Regions from separate parts of the Exiguobacterium sp. EF_C8 genome, predicted to be linked through region 1. Evidence: riboswitches for the same ligand, from Rfam matches in the RefSeq annotation. Region 1 holds a riboswitch; each other region holds the start of a gene.
The links. Region 1 has a riboswitch for thiamine pyrophosphate ahead of thiD (bifunctional hydroxymethylpyrimidine kinase/phosphomethylpyrimidine kinase). Riboswitches for the same ligand answer to the same signal wherever they lie in the genome.
Positions count from the first base shown of each region.

Region 2: it holds a riboswitch for thiamine pyrophosphate, as region 1 does, so the genes downstream of both, tenA (thiaminase II) here and thiD (bifunctional hydroxymethylpyrimidine kinase/phosphomethylpyrimidine kinase) in region 1, are expected to answer to the same signal.
Region 3: it holds a riboswitch for thiamine pyrophosphate, as region 1 does, so the genes downstream of both, ACY2IG_RS06300 (thiamine phosphate synthase) here and thiD (bifunctional hydroxymethylpyrimidine kinase/phosphomethylpyrimidine kinase) in region 1, are expected to answer to the same signal.

Region 1 covers NZ_CM143264.1:585,323-592,903, forward strand. The annotation lists gene ACY2IG_RS03070 (murein hydrolase activator EnvC family protein) at 1-81, shown strand, start outside; gene ACY2IG_RS03075 (murein hydrolase activator EnvC family protein) at 284-1,561, shown strand; TPP riboswitch at 1,626-1,736, shown strand; partial or broken gene thiD (bifunctional hydroxymethylpyrimidine kinase/phosphomethylpyrimidine kinase) at 1,852-2,655, shown strand; gene thiM (hydroxyethylthiazole kinase) at 2,636-3,403, shown strand; gene thiE (thiamine phosphate synthase) at 3,393-4,031, shown strand; gene ACY2IG_RS03095 (hypothetical protein) at 4,043-4,486, shown strand; gene ACY2IG_RS03100 (ArsR/SmtB family transcription factor) at 4,545-4,913, shown strand; gene ACY2IG_RS03105 (CHASE3 domain-containing protein) at 4,958-5,596, opposite strand; gene ACY2IG_RS03110 (YitT family protein) at 5,798-6,664, opposite strand; gene ACY2IG_RS03115 (hypothetical protein) at 6,801-7,403, shown strand.
Region 2 covers NZ_CM143264.1:988,393-995,973, reverse strand. The annotation lists gene ACY2IG_RS05140 (BrxA/BrxB family bacilliredoxin) at 177-602, opposite strand; gene ACY2IG_RS05135 (class I SAM-dependent methyltransferase) at 633-1,817, opposite strand; gene ACY2IG_RS05130 (sporulation protein) at 1,928-2,701, shown strand; gene ACY2IG_RS05125 (glycoside hydrolase family 3 protein) at 2,903-4,819, shown strand; gene ACY2IG_RS05120 (hypothetical protein) at 4,850-5,146, opposite strand; gene tenA (thiaminase II) at 5,198-5,893, opposite strand; TPP riboswitch at 5,966-6,072, opposite strand; gene ACY2IG_RS05110 (DUF1002 domain-containing protein) at 6,266-7,147, shown strand; gene abc-f (ribosomal protection-like ABC-F family protein) at 7,424-7,581, shown strand, end outside.
Region 3 covers NZ_CM143264.1:1,218,705-1,226,285, reverse strand. The annotation lists gene ACY2IG_RS06325 (hypothetical protein) at 1-152, opposite strand, end outside; gene ACY2IG_RS06320 (ThiF family adenylyltransferase) at 275-1,282, opposite strand; gene ACY2IG_RS06315 (thiazole synthase) at 1,279-2,043, opposite strand; gene thiS (sulfur carrier protein ThiS) at 2,046-2,246, opposite strand; gene ACY2IG_RS06305 (FAD-dependent oxidoreductase) at 2,243-3,187, opposite strand; gene ACY2IG_RS06300 (thiamine phosphate synthase) at 3,184-3,777, opposite strand; TPP riboswitch at 3,860-3,962, opposite strand; gene nagZ (beta-N-acetylhexosaminidase) at 4,019-5,239, opposite strand; gene ACY2IG_RS06290 (OsmC family protein) at 5,236-5,661, opposite strand; gene ACY2IG_RS06285 (MFS transporter) at 5,852-7,036, shown strand; gene ACY2IG_RS06280 (DoxX family protein) at 7,163-7,581, shown strand, end outside.

The DNA of each region.
Region 1 (7,581 bases):
CACTTTGAAATCCACGTCGGTGGATACAGCTATAGTGCAACTGGTCCAGCTAGCTCAGTGAACCCAATGACGATGTTTTAAACAGTAAAGAATCGTTGCTTATGCAGCGGTTCTTTTTTTGCGATTTTCAAAAAATAAATGATTATATTACAAAAAAACGTTTTCATTTGAAATGTAAATGAAATTTTTTTGAAACGATTAGGGTGCTATAATCTATTTCAGATATGAGAGAAACTTGAATACTATAATAAAATATGAAAAACATAAGTGAGGAAAACGATATATGCTAAAAAAACTAATTTCTACCATTGTTTTAGGAGCATTACTTATAACAGGAACACAACCAATTGCGGCAGCAACGATCAAAGAAAAAAAGGCTGAAAATGCCGCAGAACAACGTAAATTAGAAAAAGCAATTAAAAAACAAGAGTCGAAAATTTCGAAAGAACAACGTCAAATCAATCGAATCGATGCAGCGATCAACGAAAAGATTTTTCAGATTTCCGAAAAAAATAAACAAATCGAGAAATTGAATTTGCGAATTGATGAATTAAAAGCAGACATCGTTCGCTACGAAGAGATGTTGAAAAAACAAGAAGAACTACTCGGTGATCGTCTACGTGTCTTCCAAGAAAACGATGGAAACTCAATCAAATGGGAAGAAGTCATTTTTGGATCGAAGGATTTAGGTGATTTATTTAGTCGTGTCATGGCAGGGAAAAAAATCGCGGAGCAAGATGATAAAATGATTTCGGATTACATCGCAACCCAACAAAAGCTAGCGGAAGCAAAACAAGCGCTCGTTGAAAAAAAGGCGGAGCAGGTTGAAGAGAAGAAAACATTAATCGAACAAAAAAAAGCGTTGAAAGTTCAAATGAAAGAACGCAGTGCTACGCTTAAAAAATTACGAAAAGGTAAGACGAAGTTTACGACAGAACTTCTAGACGCGAAAGAACTACAAGCCACACTTGAAGCTCAAGAACGTGCGATTGCGGCAGCGAAGGCAGCAGCTAAAGTAGCGGCTGAAAGAGCAGCAGCCGAGAAAGCAGCAGCTGAAAAAGCCGCTAAAGCGAATGCTCAAGCAGCAAAACAAGCAGGTAAGAGTTCAGAATCACCTACTTCAGTTGCCCCACCCGTTGTTTCGAGCGGTGGGAAATTCGTTCGTCCATCTTCTGGTGGCGTATCACAAGGGTTTGGACCAGCAAGCGGTGCGAACGGCTATACGTTCCATAATGGTGTCGATTTCAGTGGTTCGGTCGGCTCACCAATCGTCGCAGCAGCAGCTGGAACGGTCATTACAGCTTCAGGTGGTGGGCCTTATGGAAATCACGTCATGATTTCTCACTTCCTTGACGGGAAAGTCTATACGACAGTCTACGCTCATATGAGTTCATTATCTGTTCATGCAGGACAAACAGTTTCTCAAGGTCAGCAAGTTGGAACACTTGGTAGTACTGGGAATTCAACAGGACCACACTTGCATTTCGAACTACATGTCGGAGGCTATCAGTACAGTGCCTCTTCTCCTCTGAATGCAGTTAATCCATTAGCATACCTATAATTCAAAACGAGCTTCGGCTCGTTTTTTTCTTGCCGCTATGCTACAGTTAAGGCGAAATGAATACTTGAGCAACTAGGGGAGCTGGAGGAATCCGGCTGAGAGGAAAACCAATCTGTTTTCGACCCTATTACCTGAACTGGATAATACCAGCGTAGGAAAGTTGAGCCGAACGGATACCGAAATGGTTGGATAACGATTTCGTATAGCGTCGACTGCTTTTTTACAGCGGTCGACGCTTTTTTTGTCGGTAACAACTCCCTTACATTGCTCGATGGAAAGGTGAGAAAAATATGAAACATGTATTGACGATTGCGGGATCTGACTCCGGTGGTGGAGCTGGAATTCAGGCAGATTTAAAGACATTTTCGGCATTGGGCGTTTATGGGATGAGTGTTTTGACGGCGGTAACGGCTCAAAATACACTGGGCGTTCAAGCAGTAGAAGAGTTATAATCGGAAATCGTTGATGCCCAATTAGCTTCAATCTTTTCAGATATTCGTGTGGATGCTATCAAAATCGGTATGGTCTCGAATGCACAAACGATTCACGTCATTGCAACACATCTTCGCAAACAGACAGTTCCGATCATACTAGACCCTGTCATGGTCGCAAAAGGCGGGCATGCCCTATTGCGGACGGAGGCAGAGGAAGCACTAATCGCGGAGTTACTGCCACTTGCGACACTCGTCACACCAAATTTACCGGAAGCAGAGCGCTTAACAGGGCAGTCAGTTACTAATCTAGAGGAGATGCGACTGGCGATGCATCAGTTGGCTATGAAGACTGGAGCCGTCTTGCTAAAAGGTGGACATCTACCGGGAGCTGCCACGGATTTATTATGGGACGGGCAAGAGGAATACCGTTTCACATCAGATCGGTTAGATAATCAACATACTCATGGAACAGGCTGTACCTTATCTGCAGCGATTGCGGCACGGATGGCACTTGGAGAAGCTTTACCGGACAGTGTACGTCAGGCCAAGAAGTATGTTACAGAGGCGATTCGTCATGGATTTGCTCTCGGACAAGGGATTGGACCGACACATCATTTTCATTCACTTTGGAGGGATACACATGTTTACGACCATTCTTAAACACAAACCACTCATTCATCATTTGACGAACACAGTCACGATCAATGATTGCGCCAATGTCACACTCGCCGTTGGCGCATCTCCAGTCATGGCGGAGGATATTCGCGAAGTGGAAGAGATGGTTCGACTTGCGCAAGCTCTTGTCTTGAACATTGGAACAATTGATGCAGACATGCAAGCAGCTCAACGACTCGCCGCAAGCGAAGCGAGACGCTTGAACGTTCCGATCATCCTTGATCCAGTTGGAGCGGGAGCTACATCATTGCGTACGTCCTTTTCAAAAGAATTGAGTAGACTCGGATGTACGGTCGTTAAAGGAAATGCTTCAGAAATCAAGACATTGCTTGGGGAGAATGGACGAACAAAAGGAGTCGATGCTGCTAGTGATGAGATCATGGATCGAGAAATCATTCGTGCATTCGCTCGTAAACAAAAGTCCGTCATTGTCGTCACAGGTCCAATCGACTACATCACGGATGGCATGCGCGAAGTGGAACTACAAGTAGGTACGCCGCGTCTCGGAGACGTCACAGGTACGGGGTGTATGACAGCTTCTTTGATTGCGAGTTTTCTTGGTGCAGGATATTCTGCGTTTGAGGCAGCAGTCCACGGAACATTTATCATGGGAAAAGCAGGAGAACAGGCAGCATCAGAAAAAGGTCTAGGTAATTTCAAACGAGAGTTGTTCAATGCAATCAGTCTGATGACGGAGCAAGATTTGATGGAGGTGGTAGAACATGTCAATTGATTATTCCATTTATGCGGTGACAGATCGTCGATATCATCCGGGAGTTGCAATCGAAACGGTCGTTGAAGAAGCGATTTTAGGTGGTGCAACGATTATACAATTACGGGAAAAAACAGCGCAGGGAAAGGAATTCTTCGAACAGGCAGTCCGGTTAAAGAGATTGACGGATCGTCATGATGTTCCTTTGATTATCAATGACCGAATTGATATTGCGTTACTTGTCGGAGCTGGTTTGCATATCGGACAAGAAGATATTCCTCTAACCGCAGCGCGACGTCTCTTACCGAACACTGTGATCGGCGTATCGGTAGCAACCGTCGCGCAAGCGATTGAAGCAGAACGAGATGGAGCATCTTATTTAGGTGTAGGTTCTCTATTTGCGACGTCATCGAAAGCAGACGCCGACTCGATGTCACACACGATGCTTCAAGCGATTCGCGAAGCCGTGCGCTTACCTTTAATCGGCATTGGTGGAATTACGGCAACGAATGTCGCTTCTCTTCCTATCCCATTAGAAGGATATGCGGTCATCTCGGAAATTTTTGCTAAAGAAGATCGACGACGTGCTGCACAACATATGACAGATGCTGTATGGGAATGGCATCAATCTCTTCAGAACAGGGTATAATCCGTTCAGAGGTGATTGTATTGAAATGGCAGACGATCCGTTTTCGGGGCTATTGGATCCGGTATCGATTGGAACCACAAATCATTCGCGTGGATAATCGGGGGATCTACCATTTGGGGAAAATTTTATTTCCGCGTCCTAATCGTGTATCTTATGAAATGGCTCTCTTGCTGAAGGAAAAGTATGAAAGACGCTACAAACGTCCGTTGTATATCAAGACAAGTTCGATCGCTACAGAAATTTGGGGACACACCCACTTAGACATCTATTATCGAATACTGCTTCGTCTCCCGATTCCTTCTCGATTACGTAAGCGTTATAGGAATCGATTGGAGAGTACGAAGATCATCGATATCGGTGTACGTGCGGTCGATCAAAATCGAATCGTTTGGGATATCGGTGATTACGTAGGGGGATGGTTTGTATTTTGGCTCATTCGTAGGCGGATGCGCTGAACTTGCAAATGTCCTGTTTCTCATGGTGCAATATAGAAATAGAAACGAGGTGACGGACATGGACATTCCCCGTTGTGAAACGATTGCTATTGATGAACAGCGTGCGTCTGAGATTGGACAAGTCGTTGATACGATTCCGACGCTTGAAATCGGAAAATTATTTAAGATCCTTTCAGATGCGACACGACTACGAATCGTTTATGCGTTGACGATCGAAGAGGAATTGTGCGTTTGTGACGTCTCTGCTTCTGTCGACTGCTCGATTGCGACAGCATCTCATCATCTTCGCTCCCTGTTGAAACAAGGGCTCGTCAAGTTTCGTAAAGATGGAAAAGTCGTGTATTATTCTTTAAATGACCATCATGTGTCGTCGCTTGTTCATATGGCGATGGAGCATGTACAAGAGGGAAAAGCAGTATCTGAATAATTTTTAGAGTAAACGAAAAGCGCAGCTTTGGCTGCGCTTTTCGTTTACTCTAAGGACGATTCGTCTGACTTGTTAGGTGCGAACCGGTGGGAAAAAAAGATCGTCGCACTAATTAATAAAAAGGACAGAATAGAGAGACTGAGACACATCCATTTATATGTAGCGACTAAAGTATCTGATTGTTGTAATTTTGCTTGAAGTGTCTTATACAAATCATCTTTCACACGAGATAAGTCCTCGAGAATCGTTTGTGTCGTTTGCGTCGTTTGTTTGGCAAGGCGCTTTGCTGCCGTTGGACTCTGACGCTCATAGACGACGAATACTCGTTCAATCTCGGACTCCCAGACATTATTGCGACGTAGTAAATCCTTGATTGCTCCTGGCGTGGTCGACGATTGATTTAGACTGTTTCGTAAATCATGAATTTTAGAAGTAGAAAAGTAATACTGTTCGAGATAACGACTATCTTCATACAATAAAAGACCACGCACCGCATTGGCACGATCTCGGTTATGTTCAACCAACTGGTCCACTTGATTGATTAACGGTATGTCATGATCCTTCATTTGCTCTGTTATCGTTGCAATCGTCCGATAACCGGATAGGGCGTAAATGATTGGGATAGAAGCGAATAAACTGATCAAAAGGATCAGCAGAATACGCTGACGCCAAAGTGAGTGCATGCAATCATTCCTTTAAATAAATAGACATGTCATAAGCTTAACTACTATCGCAAAAAAAGTGAAGCCTGTCCATTTTTTGAATAGGGAGAAGAAAGTAAAAAAATCAGTATTCCTAATAAAAAAGCAGGAAAGCTGGTGCAATACGAGAAGCTGTTTTAAAGTAAACGAAATAGAAAAAGCACAGCTAGGCTGCGCTTGAGTTTAAAACGAATACGAATGTTCCTTATAATTCCCAAAAACAGTATGGATTTCTGAGAACGTAACGAACGCGTTAGGTTCGACAGAAGAAACGATTTCTTGCAAACGGACGATTTCATTATTTTGAACGACGACATAGACCATTTTCTTCGTTCGGTTGGAGTATCCTCCCCGTGCATCAAGGATCGTCACACCGCGACCAAGTTCTTTTGTGATGACTTCATTTATTTCATCCGCCTTTTCGCAAATAATGATACATTGCTTAGAAGCGGAATAAAAACTGTAAACCGTTTGAAGAGCTTTGGCGCGAACGAAGCTCATGATAAGAGCATACATAACGTGTTTCAAATCGAAGACCCACCATACCAAGATATAGATGACAAGATCTTGCATCAGAAATATGCGAGGAAGTGGCCAATTATGAAAACGAGCAAAGAAAAACTTTCCAAGAATATCGAGTCCACCAGTCGATGCGCCACCAAAGAAAATCAATGCCATCGCAAGACCAGAGACTAGACCGGCAAAGATGGAGGCAACAAGCGGATCATTCAACGACTCGGGAACGATCTGAGTCGGAACCCAGTCGATTAAAAAAGAAGAGGCAACGACAATGATGCCAGATAAGAACATGAATCGCTTTCGTAAGAAACGGAAACCTAAAAGGAAGAGGGGAATGTTTAAGAGCAATTGGGTTAATCCGATTGGGGTGTGGAAAAGCTCTTGAATGACAAGCGTGATCCCCATGATACCACCTGATCCGATATCATTTGGAGATAGTAGTAAGCTGATGTACAAGGAATACAGCAACGTACCTATGATTAAAAAACTGATTTTTTCAACTCTCTTTTTCTGTGGGTGTGTTGTAGTCATGGCATTATGATGAGTGACCTCATGCTCCTCCTTCTGTGAGTATCTGCCTGCAAGAGTACGCCCATATGCATAAAATTTCAACCCTTCTTATGAAAAAAGATGAAAAAGGGTAAGTTTTTTTAGGAAGGTGATGAAAATGAAGAAAACATTCTTGATTATAGGCTGTATTTGTTTAGGCGTATTGGTAGGGATTCGTCTTTTTCAACAACCAGACGAAGAAAACCAACGATCTATTTGGCATGATGGTGATCTCGTAGCGAGACAAGTCGGTGCTTCCATAATGAATACGGTAGCTGTTCGCCAATTAGCTGAACAACTCCCGTTTTCATCAGAATTAAAACAGGTAGATGTCGAAGGAGAGTCGTTACGGCTCGCTTATGACGTCACAGGCAAAGAACGGCGTGCTTGGATCGGGACCGATACTGGTACATTACAAATGAATCAGGATTTCTTGAACGCTCGCTTATCAAAAGTACTTATGCATCATACGCTCGTTTTATTTTCGACGATTCCTGACTTGACCAATCTTGAAATTCACTATACCGATCCCTATTCGAAAGCTGATTTTAAGATAGATCGTAGCGCGTTCGACATCTATACACCATCTGACATCGAACGCGCTACGTCATCGTCTGGACGTTTTAATCGTGTCGTCATCGATGGATATGTGCTTGATGCCTCCAGACGACAAACCTTTTTCGAGCATTTCGCATCAGGATTTTCGATTCAAACTAATTAATTGTATAAAGCAAGAAAAGGCATTTTTCACAATCTCGACACAATGATATCGTTTACATCTCGTTCTTTTATGAAAACGATAAAACAGGTCTATTCAAGACTTGAACATCTCTTAAGATGGAAGTATCATAATAAATGAACAAACATTGTGAAGTGTTGAACAAAAGAAAGAGAGGTTT
Region 2 (7,581 bases), 400 kb from region 1:
TATACGAATATTTATTCACTGTAAAGCATAAATATATAAATTTTTTTGACTTTCTATTCATAAATCATGCATAAATGACTGTTTATACAATTTTGCAAACGTTTTCAAATTTAAAATTTATTATTTTAGTCTTATGAATACACAAAAAAGACTCCTTTTTCAGGAGTCTTCTTCGTTTAGGCGTAGATTTCAATTAATGATTCAAGTTTCTCGACGACTTCTTCCGCCGTGAACGATTCGATGTCGAAGCGCTCGACCATCGAGAGGATGTTTCCATCTTGCATTAACGCAAATGATGGAGATGAAGGTGGATAACCTTCGAAATATTCACGCGCACGGTCTGTCGCTTCGCGATCTTGTCCAGCGAATACTGTGACGAAATGATCGGGCTTGATGCCCTCTTTCCGATTGACGTACGCTGCTGCAGGACGGGCGATCCCGCCAGCACATCCACAAACAGAATTGACAAGGACAAGTGTCAGACCTTCCCGTTTCATTGCTTCATCCACGCTCTCTGGCGTCGTTAATTCTTCAAATCCAGCAGCTTGCGCTTCTTTGCGGGCTGTTTGGACGACATCTTCAAAATACATTTGGAAATCCATCGTATTGCCTCCTTTGATTCGTTCTCCTTCTTATTGTACGAGTTTCGGTGAAATCTGTCCAAGTCTGCCGCTTAATTCATTTTCTAAAAATGGTCGCGCCTGCAACAGATCACGGAACGCGATGTACCGGTCGATTTTTTCTTCCGTTGGTCGCTTGTTTTGTTTGTACGCACGGATCAAGATGTTCTTCGGTGTGTGCTCAAGATCGATGAATTCAAGCAATTGCGCTTCATATCCTACAAGCGTCAATAACTCGGCACGAATCGAGTCCGTCGCAAGTGATGCGAATTTTTCTTTGATCAGTCCGTGCTGGAGCATGACATCAAGTGGAGCGCAGTCCAGTTGACGGTTCAGCTCCTTTTGACAACACGGTACACTTAGGATGACTGATGCATTCCAGTCGACAGCTCGTGCGAGTGCGACGTCCGTCGCGACATCACAAGCGTGAAGCGTCACCATCAGGTCGACTTCCGTTTCCCCTGTATAATCATGAACGTCCCCGACGCGGAATGTCAGATCGGTATAATCCAGATCACTTGCAATTTGCGTACATTCTTCGATAACTTCTTTCTTTAAATCAAGACCTGTCACTTCAAGGTCGAATCCTTTGACGACTTTTAAATAATGGTAGAGAGCGAACGTCAAATACGATTTCCCGCAACCAAAGTCTAAAATCCGCAGTTTTTTTCCTGTTGGTAAGGCGGCGATGCTATCCTCGACGAATTCAAGGAAGCGATTGATTTGCTTGAACTTATCGTACTTCTGTTTTTTGACTTGCCCCGCTTCCGTCATCACACCTAGACGAATCAGAAACGGAACCGGTACACCGTCTTCTAATAGATAGGTTTTTTTTCGGTCATGCGACAAGAGTGCTTTCATCGGTTCCTTTTGGGATGTCTTGATCGCGACTTTCATCTTTTTCGAGAGCTGGAACTGCCATTCTTCTTCTTCAAAACGGAAGAGGAATTGCCGGAATTCCGTGAACCAGTCATCGAGTCGACCGATGAAATCCTCCACTAAAATATTTTCATGCTTCATGACGCGTTCAAATTGAAACTCAACCTGCATCATCACCGTATCTCTTAATAGAATCGGTTTTACCTTGATTCGTCGGAGATCATTGGATTTTTGACGCGGATTGCTCATCGTTGCATGGATCAGTACTCCTTGCGTGATTTTCGAAGCAAGGTTCGCTTTTAATTCATGTAGTTCCACTAGTCGTCCCGTCCTTTTCTAATGTTCTTTCGAAACTGTAGCAAATTCGTACCTGTTCGACAAGTTTACACGCTTCATCATTCTTACGTAATCAAAAGGAGGAATGCATCATGTTCAAAAAAATTCTCTCACAAATCGGAATCGGTGCTGCAACGGTCGACACACGGTTGACGGATGATCGCTGTGAACCAGGCGGTCAAATCCACGGTGTCGTCCATATCAAAGGTGGAAACGTCGATCAAGGAATTGACCGGATTTATCTTGAATTCAACACGCAGTACAAACAAGAAGTCAATGATAGTACGACGTTTACGACCTTTACGCTCGACCGGTTTGCCTTAAATGAAGCGAAGTTCACGATCGAAGCGGGTGTCGAGCGGGAAATTCCATTCACATTACGTGTGCCACTAAATACGCCACTCTCCGTCAGCCAATCGAAATCATGGATCGAGACCGGACTTGACATCGCACAATCCGTTGATCCGTCGGACCGTGACGCTGTCATCGTCGAAGCAAACCGTTACCAAACGACGGTCTTAGATGCCATGGAGTCACTTGGCTTCCGGTTAAAGAAAGCCGATACAGAAAAATTACCTGGACGATTCCGTAAAGATTTACCGATTGCTCAGGAACTTGAATACTCAGCACGCAATACACACTACGCTCATAAACTGGATGAGATCGAAATCATCATGCTCCAAGACAGCTCAGGGATTGATTTAATCGTCCAAGTCGATCGTCGTGCGCATAGTCTCGGATCATTGTTCAGTGAAATGGCTGGAGCGGATGAGTCGATGATCAAACTACGCCTATCCAATAGTGAACTGCAGGATCAGTCATTTGTCGAACGCCAGCTGACAAACATCGTGGAGCGCTATAGCTGATCGATCGAATGACTAAAAAGTGATTCCTCTTCAAGGGGAGTCATTTTTTTGTTCAAATCGGAATGCACAAAAACATTATTAAAACTTATTTGCTAATGTAATCGTTTTCAAATAAAATATTGTTTTAAAACAAGCACCTTGCTATACTGTCCGTATTGAAAAGAATTCCAGTCGTGGTTTGACTAGAGGAGGATGTACATCATGAAAAGGATCGGGCAATTCACGTTAACAGCAGGACTCGCAGCAGTACTCGTTTCAAGTAGTTTGCCTGTCATGGCAGAGGCAGGATCTTCAGCAGATCGGATCAGTCAAAAAATCGACACGATGACGCTCGAACAAAAAATTGGACAGATGATCATGCCGGACTTCCGGCAGTGGAATGGCAGTAACCATACGTCGCTTGCTCCGGAAGTCGCGAACATCATCGACCGCTATGATTTAGGTGGCGTCATTTTGTTTGCTGAGAACGTCAGTGAAACCGAACAGACGACAAAACTCGTTCATGATCTGCAAGAAGTGGTCAAACAAGATGACAGCAACGATATTCCGCTCTTTGTCACGATCGACCAAGAAGGTGGCATCGTCACTCGGCTCGGAACAGGAACGAACTTACCCGGCAATATGGCGTTAGGTGCGACCCATAGTAGCGCGTATGCCAATGATGCCGGTCATATCATCGGTTCTGAACTGCATGCGCTTGGCATCAATGTCAACTTCGGTCCGGTTCTTGACGTCAACAGTAACCCTGGAAATCCCGTCATCGGTGTTCGCTCGTTCTCAAGTGACCCGGAGCTCGTCGGAACGCTCGGTTCCGCTTTGATGAAGGGTATTCAAACTGAAGGCGTCGCAGCGACCGCGAAACACTTCCCGGGTCACGGCGATACCGCGACCGATTCCCATTATGGCTTGCCGGTTGTCAACCGGTCCCTGGAGGAGCTGGAACAAGTCGAGCTCGTCCCGTTCAAGCGAGCCATCGCCGAAGACATCGATATGATCATGACAGGACACATCGGAATGCCGCAAATCGAGTCTGAAGTCGTCACGTCAAAAAACGGCACTTTCCCTTTACCTGCGACATTGTCGGATGACGTCATCACGGGCGTACTGCGCGAAAAACTCGGCTACGATGGCATCGTCATCACGGATGCTTTGAATATGCAGGCGATCGCCGACAATTTTACGGAATCAGAAGCCGTTCTGAAAACATTTGACGCCGGTGTCGACATCGCGCTCATGCCGACGATTCTTCGTTCCGAGCAGGATGTCACAAAACTCGACCAGATTTTTAAGGACGTGATTGCGGCAGTCAAAGACGGACGTCTGTCAGAGGAACGGATTGATCAATCGGTCGAGCGGATCCTGACGCTGAAGGCAGAACGCGGAATATGGAATGGCACGACGGATACGACATCCTTAGCAGATAAACTCGCGCAAGCGAACCAAATCGTCGGTAGTCCCGAACATAAAGCAAAAGAACGCGCGATGACGGAAGCCGCGGTCACACTCGTGAAAAATGATCAGCGGACGTTACCCTTCAAGCCGAAAAAGAATGCAAACGTTCTTGTGATCGCCCCTGCGACGGATCAAACGGACAGCATGAAAAAGACGATTGCTTCCCTGCCTAAGAACCGGAACTGGCACGTAACGACAGCGAATTACTCGGCTACTACGCTACCGCTCGACCAAAACCCGACACTACGGGCACAACTCGATGCAGCAGATTACATCATCGTCGGTTCAAACGTCAATACGAGTGCCAAACTACTGCCTACTGCACCAGAACAAGCGATTCCGGCTTCAATCTTCCGGTATGCGAAACAAACAGATATACCATCCGTCTTGCTTAGCCTCCGCAATCCATACGATGTCGCCGTTCAACCGGACGCACCGGCACACGTCCTCGTCTATGGTTTTAAAGGGGATCCGAACGGACCGGACTCCGAAGCAGGCAATCTGAAATCAGCGGGACCGAACCTCCCTGCTGGTATCCGAGCGATTTTCGGAACGTTTAAGCCGCAAGGCACTTTACCTGTTGATGTACCAGTCTTTAAGAACGGTGTCTTTACCGATCAACTGTATCTCGAGTTCGGTGACGGCTTTAAAAACTGGAAAAAATGAGAACATGATACACAAAAGACCGAGACCCCTTTAAAGGATGTCTCGGTCTTTTAATGATTGATACGGATATTCCGCTTCTTCTTTCGCACGATGGTAGACGCGGTATAACCAATAGGTCAGTAATGCATAGACGACAATGACAAGAACAGCAGAAATGTAGCTCCCCATGCTATATGCTACCTTGAAGTTTCGAGTCGTAGCGGATATACCGGACAACACGATTAACGTTGGAATGATATATCCAATAAATCTTACTTTGACTTTACCCAGTATTCGTTGCACGGCATACGCGGCGCTGATCGCGAGTACGATCACGATGATTTCCATTTCTACCCCTACTTCCGCTAAATGTTATACCTAATTATACCATTTAACTTTTTAGGAAGATACTGTCCGTGCTGGAATCGTCTCGTACACCGACGTAAACGTTTCTTCCGTCCATCCCATATGCCAAAACAGCAACTCATAATAACAGCTCGTCACGAAATGCCGTTTCATCCGCTCTCGTTCAGTCGGGCTTGCTTGTTCCGCCAACGCATCAAGCCGTGCAATCTGTTCAAAGACGACCTTTTCGAACCATTCCGAACTATATGTGTCGATCCATTGCTGATAGATTTTTTCATCCGGTGTACACGTCAACAATTGTTGCCCAACTTCATAATACAACCAGTAACATGGCAAGATGGCAGCAATCGTCTCACCAAGCGTCCCTTCACTCGCATGATGCATGTGTGAGACGTAAGCATATGCCGTTGGTGCCGGTTCAAATGCTTCAAGGTCTGCTTCCGTGATACCGAGCGGCTCGAAAAATGATTGATGCAAGCTCAGTTCTGCCCCATATGTCGAAGTCGCGTGCTCGGCAAGTGTCGCGATCGTCGCAAAGTCATCTGCTTTTGACGCTGCCTTCGCTTGAATCTTCGCAAAGTGTTTTAAGTAATACGCATCCTGCATGACATAATGTCGAAATTTCGAGAGCGGTAACGTTCCCTCGCCGATTCCTTGAACGAATGGGTGCGTAAAACTACTGTCCCAATACGCTTGTGCTGCTTGTTTGATTTCTTGTGTGAATGTCATGATCTCATCCTCCTCGTTTTTATGAAACGAAAAAACACCACCCCGAAACACACGGGCATGGCGCAAGAAGAACAAGACTTGACGCCACTTCCCTCCGTAAGTACGAACTTAATCAGGTTCAAAGGGTCCGAACGTCTTCGTTCGTCTCAGTCGGTCAACCGACTCCCCTAGTGGTCATTATTCGATTCAAATCCACTATAGCATGCTGAAAATGGAAGTCAAGTTGTCCTCTTTTCGCTATACTATGGAGTGTCAGAAGGCGGATATCGTCTCCATCTACAGACCGATTCCGAACTTCTTTCGTTCTCGTACACTAATTTTAGTACCTGATACTATAATTCATTCTGTTACTTACAATTGGAGGATTTCATTATGCATACACCAACAAAAATCATGGCGTCAGCCGTTATCGCTTCTGCTTTATTACTTCCGACAGCCGCATCCGCCGAGCAGGTCGTCGATAAGACAATCGTCACTCTCGGTGAGTCACTCGGCGCAAAAGATAAGGCTTGGGTGCTTTCACGTCTCAATGCACCGGAAGGTATCACACCGATCATCGCAACCTCTGCAGACGAAGAAAAATACCTCGGGAAAAACATCCCCCAGTCACAAAAGGGCGGCAACATGTATTCATCCGCTAAGATCGAATTGACGGAAAAAGGTGACGGACTTTCCGTTGCGACGGAAAACATCACGTGGGTGACGAAGGATATGTATTTGAACGCTCTCGTCACGGCAGGTGTCAAAGATGCCGACATCACGATCACTTCTCCTTATAAAGTGACTGGAACATCGGCACTGACAGGAATCATGAAAGCCTATGATCAAACTTCGGCTGAGACCGGAATCAAGCTGAGTGACGAACGGAAAGATTTAGCACAGCAAGAATTATCGGTCACATCAGACGTCGGGAAGACAGTCGGGACAGATAGAGTCGCTGATTTGATGAATGAGATCAAGGCCGAAATCGCGAATCAAAAACCAGAAACAAAAGTCGAGATCGAAAACCTGATCGTCCAAGTCATTCAAAACAACAACATCCAACTGTCTGATGCACAGATGGATCGGTTGACGAATCTATTCAATCAAATGGAGCAAGCGAACATCAACTGGGGGCAAATCGAGAGTGGACTGAAAAATGCTGGTCAAGACATCCATGCGTTTGCAACGTCCGAGGAGACAAAAGGATTCTTCGCTAAATTATTTGATGGTCTGAGTGACTTCTTCAGCTCGATTGCTGGTGTGTTCAAATAATTCAGACTTCCGCAATTAACAAGATAATGGTAAACTGGTTGTATCTGAAACGAAAGGTGGTGTGAAATGATGGACTTTGCTGCGTGCAAACATTGGTTAATGGAACAATTGTATCTGTTGCGCGCGATTTTTCATGGAATGGCGTTCTAAGGCACCCGTCTGCCCTTTTTTAGAACTTCATGATTGAAAAATACAGCAAAGCGCATCTTTCACACACTAGGGAGAGTGCTATTTGCGCTCTCCCTTTTTTAATGCGCGCGAAAGGATCAACTTATTATGATGATTTGCGACATTCAACATCTGACAAAACAATTCGGAGGCGAAACGATTTTAACGGACGTTTCCCTCTTCTTAAACGAACACGATCGTGTCGGTCTGATTGGACGAAACGGGAGTGGTAAAACGACATTACTCCGCTTACTTGCTCGCCTTGA
Region 3 (7,581 bases), 630 kb from region 1:
ACATCTTCTCTACGTTCGACACTACAAGGTGACAGATAGAATGGGTTCAAGTTCGTCCGGTACCGGTCCGGATTCCAGTTGGCTTGCTGGACAACCGCCTGTGTTTCTTCCGTCTGTGCTTGATCCTTCATTGGATCGAATTCTTGTTTCATCTGAATCACTCCTCTTCACGTTCAAAACCTGTAGACCGATTTATGTCTGAAGTCTTATTTACCTGTTTTTTAAACATTTAAAACATATATTTTTAAAATTAGTTTTACTGTTTTATGAACGTTTATCCGAAATAGGCGTGATACAGTCGTTTTGCTTTAACGAGATCCGCCTCGCCATGAATCAAGACACGACCATCTCGAAAGGCGACCATTCGATGCTCATCCGTCGTAAACGCCAGCAAGTATGGATTATGGGCGGAAATCGACGCAACCGGCTGGAGGCGTTGTTTTAATTGTTCGAGATCCCGCTGCCCGTCTCCACGGATTTGAACGGCATCGCGACCGCACAGTGCCGTGAAACGCACCGTTTGATTCGATAAATAAGGATAAGACGGCTCGATGCCGCACGAGGGGCACTCTGTTTGCTTCAGTGACTGGACGTTGATTTGTTGGAATGTATTCGACCACACGTCAAAGGCAAGCAGACGTGTCCGCAGCGCGTCCGTCTTCCCGCTCAACCACTTCAACGCTTCCGTCACTTGTAGAGAGGCGACCATCTGAACAGCTGGACCGATGATTCCCGCCGTATCACACGTCTCCTGATCACGTGGTAATTGATCGAGCAGGCACTGCAGACACGGCGTCTCTCCCGGACGAACAGTGAAAGTAATCCCGTAACTGCCGACGCAGCCGCCGTAAATCCACGGAATCGAGCGCAACAATGCCATATCGTTCATCAGTAAACGAATATCGAAATGATCCGTCGCATCGATGATGAGATCGATATCATCGAGAAGCCATGTCAGCGCTGCCCGGTCGACATCTAATACATGTGCTTCGATCGTCACCGTCGAATTAATCGCTTCAAGCCGCGCTTTTGCAGCAATCGCCTTCGGTACGATGTGCCGTGCATCGTCCTCCGTATAGAGTTGTTGCCGTTGTAGATTACTCCACTCGACATAATCGCGGTCGACGATTCGGACGACGCCGACACCGGCGCGAACGAGTTGTTCTGCCGATGCTGTTCCGAGTGCCCCCATCCCGATGATCAGTACCTTTGCTGCTGCGAAGCGTGCTTGTCCTGCTTCTCCGATCGGTTGAAATCGAGTTTGGCGTGAATAACGTGTCATCGAATCAATCCACTCGTTGGACTACTCGCGACTGCATACTGTTTCTTCTCGATTCGTCCCGCTTCGTATCCGAAGCGCCCTGCTTCGACGGCTAGTCGCATCGCGCGCGCCATCTTGACCGGATCCTGGGCATGGGCTACAGCGGAGTTCAATAAGACACCATCCGCTCCCAGTTCCATTGCATAGGCGACGTCAGTTGGAGAACCGATTCCAGCGTCGACGATGACAGGCACCGTCGTCTGCTCGATGATGAACTTTAGGTGGAGCGGATTGAGGATGCCTTGCCCAGACCCGATCGGTGACGCTGCCGGCATGATGGCATGACAGCCGAGTTCCTCGAGTCGTCGTGCAAGGACGACGTCGTCCGATGTATACGGTAAGACGATGAATCCTTCTTTAAGTAACTCTTCAGAAGCCCGTAACGTCTCGATTGGGTCAGGTAGTAATGTCTTATCGCACCCAATTACTTCGACCTTGACCATGTCACACATACCGGATGCCCGCGCAAGCTTTGCTAGCCGAACCGCTTCTTCCGCTGTCTTCGCACCAGCCGTGTTCGGTAGTAAATCGTACTTCGTTAAATCAAGCGACTCCAAGAAATTCGATTGTTGTTTGTCGAAGAGATCGAGCCGCCGGACAGCGAACGTCAAGATTTGTGAAGCGGACGCATCGATGGCCTCCTGCTGTACCGTAGCATCCGTATATTTCCCCGTTCCGAGTAATAACCGTGATTCGAATGTCTTTTCTCCAATTTTCAACATCTTTATCCTCCTCCTACGAAATGAACGATTTCGAATATGTCATTGTTCCGAACGACCGTTTGATCGTAAGCTCCGCGGTCGATGATCTGTCGGTTCTGTTCGACGATGACGAGTTTTTCCCCTAAGCCAAGTTGCGTGAGCATATCCTCAATCGTCTCAATCTGTTCAATGGTGTGGTCGTTGCCGTTAATCGTAATGTTCATCGGACTTCCTCCTTTAGGATCAACCGTAATGTGTTTGCCAAAACTTCCGCTGTCGCCGGTGCGAGTAATATGCCATGCCGATGATGCCCCGTCGCTATAAAGATCCGACGGGATGAATCGGCGACTCCGATATATGGCAAGCCGGACTCTGTTTGTGGTCGTACGCCTGACCAGACTTCTTCGATGACAGCATCACGGATCGGTGGATAGAGACGCTCTGCTGCTTGAAGCAGTGACGTGACTCCTGCGACACTAACACCGATCGTCTCGTCGTGCGGTAGTTCGGTCGCACCGATCAATATCCGTCCGTCCGCTTTCGGTACGAGGTAGACGGCATCATCAAACAGGATCGAGCGTAACGGCTGACCCGCGAGACGGACTGCGAGACACTCCCCTTTGACCCCATATGTCGCAATCGAAATGCCAGCTGTATCGAGCAAGGCTTGGGACCCGCGTCCGGCAGCAACCGTCACCGTTCGTCCCGTCCACGTTCCCGTGTTCGACTCAACCCTAATGAAATCATTACTCTCCTCGATTCGCGTGACGTCCACCTGTTCTTCGATTGGTACCCCACGATTTCGTAAGACATGCATCAATGCAGTCGTTAGTCGTCGCGGATCGATTTGACCGACCGATGGAAATAAGTATTCTTGCCCATTTCGTTTCAATAAAAATGGTTGTTCCCGGTAGCCACAATCGATCCCGGTCTCGCGCGTGAGGCGTCGCGCAAGTAACGGATACAGACGGCGACTTCGCGCGGCAAGCGTATGCAATTCTTCTCTCAGCTCGATGTTCGTCGCAAGCATCCCGGCAGCCGCCCGACTCGTCCCTTGTCCGCATGTTCCGCGATCAAGGACAAGAACGGATTCGTTCTGACAAGCGAGACTGTAAGCAAGCGTCAAACCGATGACTCCACCACCGATGATGATGTGATCCGTCATACCCGTACCCCCTGATAACGCTGAATGGCAGCATGCGGGTCCGCTTGACCGAGAATACCGGATAAGACGGCGATTCCGCTTGCACCGGTCGCTGCGATCTCAGGAATGCGATCAGGAGTGATCCCGCCGATTGCGATGACTGGTTTCGTCGTGAAAGTGACAACTTGCTTCAAGGCATCGATCCCTCGCGGTGGCACGTTTGGTTTCGACGCTGTCGGATAAATATGACCGTACAGCAGTCGGTCGGCTCCTTCCGCTTCCGCTGCAAGTGCTTCTGCCAGAGAGTGGACGGATTTCCCGATGATGAGATTCGGAAAGTGTCGCCGAACATCGCAGACACGTAAGGAACGTCGCGTCAATTGCACACCGATGCCAGCGACATGGGCGACGTCGACCCGGTCGTGAACGGTTAATTGATCAGACGAATACCCTTTTGCAAGGAGCGCGTCAATCAGATCTAACAATTCTGTTGCCGACAAATTTGGTTCTCGAAGATGAAGCTGATCCGTATATGGTTGAAGCGATTGAAAGGTTTCCACTCCATCGCGTGGATTGATGGATCCCGTCGAAATCAGATGTAGACGCATCATGTTCTTCCTTTCCATACGAAAAAGGACCACTCCCGATGTTGAAGGGAGTGGTCCGAAAATGCGCTGAAGCGCTAAGGATATCTAAGGTTTCGAGCCACTTCCCTCCGCTAGTACGAACTAGATCAGGTTCAAAGGGTCCGGATACTTCCGTCTCAGTCTGCTGCGAGACTCCCCTAGTGTCTTTTCGTGTTTAATTGGCTTGCCCCATTAGTCTAGCATGAGTCGCTTTGCTTCGCTAGTCCTAGTTGAGCGCTTCCACTTGCTGAACAAGCTCCGATTTCGTCGGTCGCTGTTGCTTCTGGCTGTCGGCATAGGTCTGCTTCAGCTTTAAGATCCGCATCACTTTAGCATCGAGCATCTCTGACGACAACGTTTTTTCTTTAACCGCTTGCATCACTTCGGTGTGGACCTTCGGATAGGCACCTGCTTCCGAAAACATCGCCATATCAGCTCCATTGACAAGTGCCTGACGTGCCGCTTCCGCAAGACCATATCGTTTCGTGATCGCCCCCATGACAAGGTCATCCGTGATGATGACACCCTTGAATCCGAGTTGTTGACGCAAGAGGTCAGTCAAGATCGGCTTCGAGAGCGAAGATGGATTTTGATCGTCATACGCGGGATAGAGAATATGGGCGACCATCACCATCTCGGCGCCCTCTTGAATCGCTTCTTGGAACGGTAACAGTTCCGTTCGCTTCAGTTCTTCCTTTGATGCTGTCACTCTCGGCAAACCGACATGGGAATCGACACTCGTATTGCCGTGACCGGGAAAATGTTTGACGACCGGAATCGTTCCCGTCTCTTGCATCCCATGCATCAGGGCCGTACCGAGAGTCGCGACGGTCTTCGGATCAGCACTTAACGCACGGTCGCCGATGATTGGATTGTTCGGATTGCTATTGACGTCAAGGACCGGTGCGAAGTCCATGTTGAACCCATAAAATCGTGACAGGTGACCGAGCGTACGTCCGACATCTTCCATTTTTGCAGCATCTGCACCTTGCGCCATCCGTTGACTCGTCGGGAGACGTAATCGTTGATCCGGTACCTGGCTGACCCGTCCGCCCTCTTCATCAACCCCGACGAAAACATACGGTTTTTGGTTCGTTTCTTGAATGGCACGCGTGAACGTCAAGAGTTGATCTTCTGACGTAATATTCCCACCAAGCAGTAAGACCCCACCGATCGCATGCGTCTGCAACAATTTCCGGTCAGCTGCTGAAAGTTCCGTTCCGGCAACTCCGATATAGAGCAATTGATCGATCTTTTCTGACGTCGACATCGCTTCAAGTTGCTGCTTTAATCGTGCTTGTTGCTGTTCTTCCTTTGTCGGCTCAGGCTTTGATTTCTTCGCCTCCGTCGGTTGCTTCTTTGCTGGTTGTGATGGTTTCGTTGGTTCCGTCGTCTCCTGCGCACACCCTGCAAGCAACAGGCAACCGATCAGTGCTACTTTCTTCACAAAGAATCCTCGCTCCGGACACCATTGATGGAATAATAGACGGAAATCTCAGCGTTCAAGGATTGCGAGACCGAACAATATTTGTCTTTTGATAACGAGATGGCGCGACGGACCTTATCTTCCGGGAGATCACCTTCAAGCCGGTAATGAATCGAGATCGACGTAAAGCGCCGCGGATGATCCTCTGACCGTTCCCCTTCGATATCCATTTCGAAATGAGTAATCGTCAAGCGCATCTTCTCTAAAATCGAGACGATGTCGATTCCAGTACAGCCGGCAACGGCATGTAGCAGCAGTTCAGTCGGTCGTGGTGCTTGATTTTCGCCACCGTTCTCCGGTGCTGCATCCATCGCAAGATGATGCCCTGATTCCGTCTGTCCACTAAACCCCATCTGTTTGTTCCATGTCACTGTCGCTTGCATCGTTTCCACTCCTTTGTCAGTAGTCCTCTTCTGTAGTATACGCAAAAAACAGCAAGCCTGGAAATTCACACGCTATTTCGAATAATGGTTCTTTTCCCGAAATCTCGCTTTGCGATACCCGAAGAAATCGTTTCATGCTATCCTGTTACTCATAGTTTCGCGCGCAAGCGCTAGAATTGAGGAATCATCCATGTCACCTACTACTCGTTTAAGTCGACGCGATTGGCTGTTGATCGCCACGTTGTCGCTCCTGACGTTCGTTCTCGGAACAAGCGAATTCGTCATCGTCGGGATCCTCGCTGAAATCTCCTCAGCTCTTAATATCACGATCGCAACAGCCGGTACGCTCGTCTCGGCATTTGCCATCTCCTTTGCGATTGGTACACCGATTGTAATGTCGCTGACCGGTCACCTGGAACGGCGTCGCCTGATCCTACGTCTGTTACTCGCTTGGGTCTTACTGAACCTTGCCAGTAGTTTTGCTCCAAGTTACGAAGTATTGCTCGCAACCCGCATCCTGACTGCCATCCTGACCGGTGTCTTGATCTCGCTCGCAATGGTCGTCGCAAGCGATGGCGTACCTGTCGCGAAGCGCGGTGTCGCCGTTTCGTTCATTTTTGGTGGTTTTACACTCGCGAACGTCCTCGGTGTTCCGATCGGTACGTTCATCGGTCAACACGCTGGCTTCGCAGCCACGTTCTGGCTGACGACAGTCATGGGAATGATTGCGTTCCTCGCTGTGTGGAAGATCGTTCCCGTCCAGCAATCGACGGGCTCCGGTTCAATCAAGGAGCAGCTTGGATTGCTCGCTAATCCACGGATCCTGATTGCCTTCTTCATTCCGTCGTTCGGCTTCGGAGCAACTTACGTCGTCTACACGTACCTCGTGCCGATCCTGCAAACGGAACTCAGCATCGCGAAGACATGGATTAGTCCGATCCTGCTCGCTTACGGTGTCGTCTCGATCTTCAGTAACATCCTTGCCGGCAAGATTGCAAGTAAAAATCCGATGGGTCGCTTACGGTTCGTCTTCGTCGTGCAAGCAATCGTCCTTGCTGCATTATACTTCACGACAGTATCCCTTTCACTTGGTCTGTTTAACATCGCCTTGATGTCATTGATGTCGATTTTATTGACGACTTCGACACAAATCTATTTGATTGACCTCGCCGAAAAGTTCAATCCGGAAGCAAAAGGACTCGCCGCTTCCTTGATGCCGGTTGCAAGTAATGTCGGGATTGCCTTCGGTTCGGCACTCGGTGGCATCGTTTATGCGAACGGTCCGATGATGAACACGGCACTGGTCGGTGGGCTTGTTGCGCTTGTCGCTGCTTTATTAACTGCAATCAGTCATCGTCTCGATCAGCGGTCATGAACGGCTACCTTATCCTTTTTTGTAACAGGTCGATGACGGTTCGATGACGTTATGATGATAGTCCCTATCTTACTGATGATTTTTCAGTATGATGGGGACTATGTTGTAGTAGAGGAGTGTCTGAAAGTGAAAGCATTACACATCATCGGCATCAGTTTATTGACGATCATCCGGCTCTGGCTCGGAATTCAGTGGTTCATCGCCGGGATCGGCAAGTACATCAATGGCTTTGATGCAAAACCGTTTCTTGAAGGGGCGCTAACGAAAGCGATAGGCGAAGACGCACTCGTCAGTTCGTGGTATGCGACGTGGATCGAGCAACTCGCCTTACCAAACGTCGGGCTGATCAACGTCTTGATTCCGTTCGCGGAACTCATTGTCGGGATCTTGTTGATTCTCAGTCTGTTGACTGTTCCTGCACTGGTCGTCGGGAGCATCATGAATCTCAATTACTTACTTGCTGGAACGATTGCGTTAAACCCGTTGTTCTTAGCAGCCTCAATCGTCTTACTTGTTGCAGGACGCTTTGCGTATCAAATCGGTAT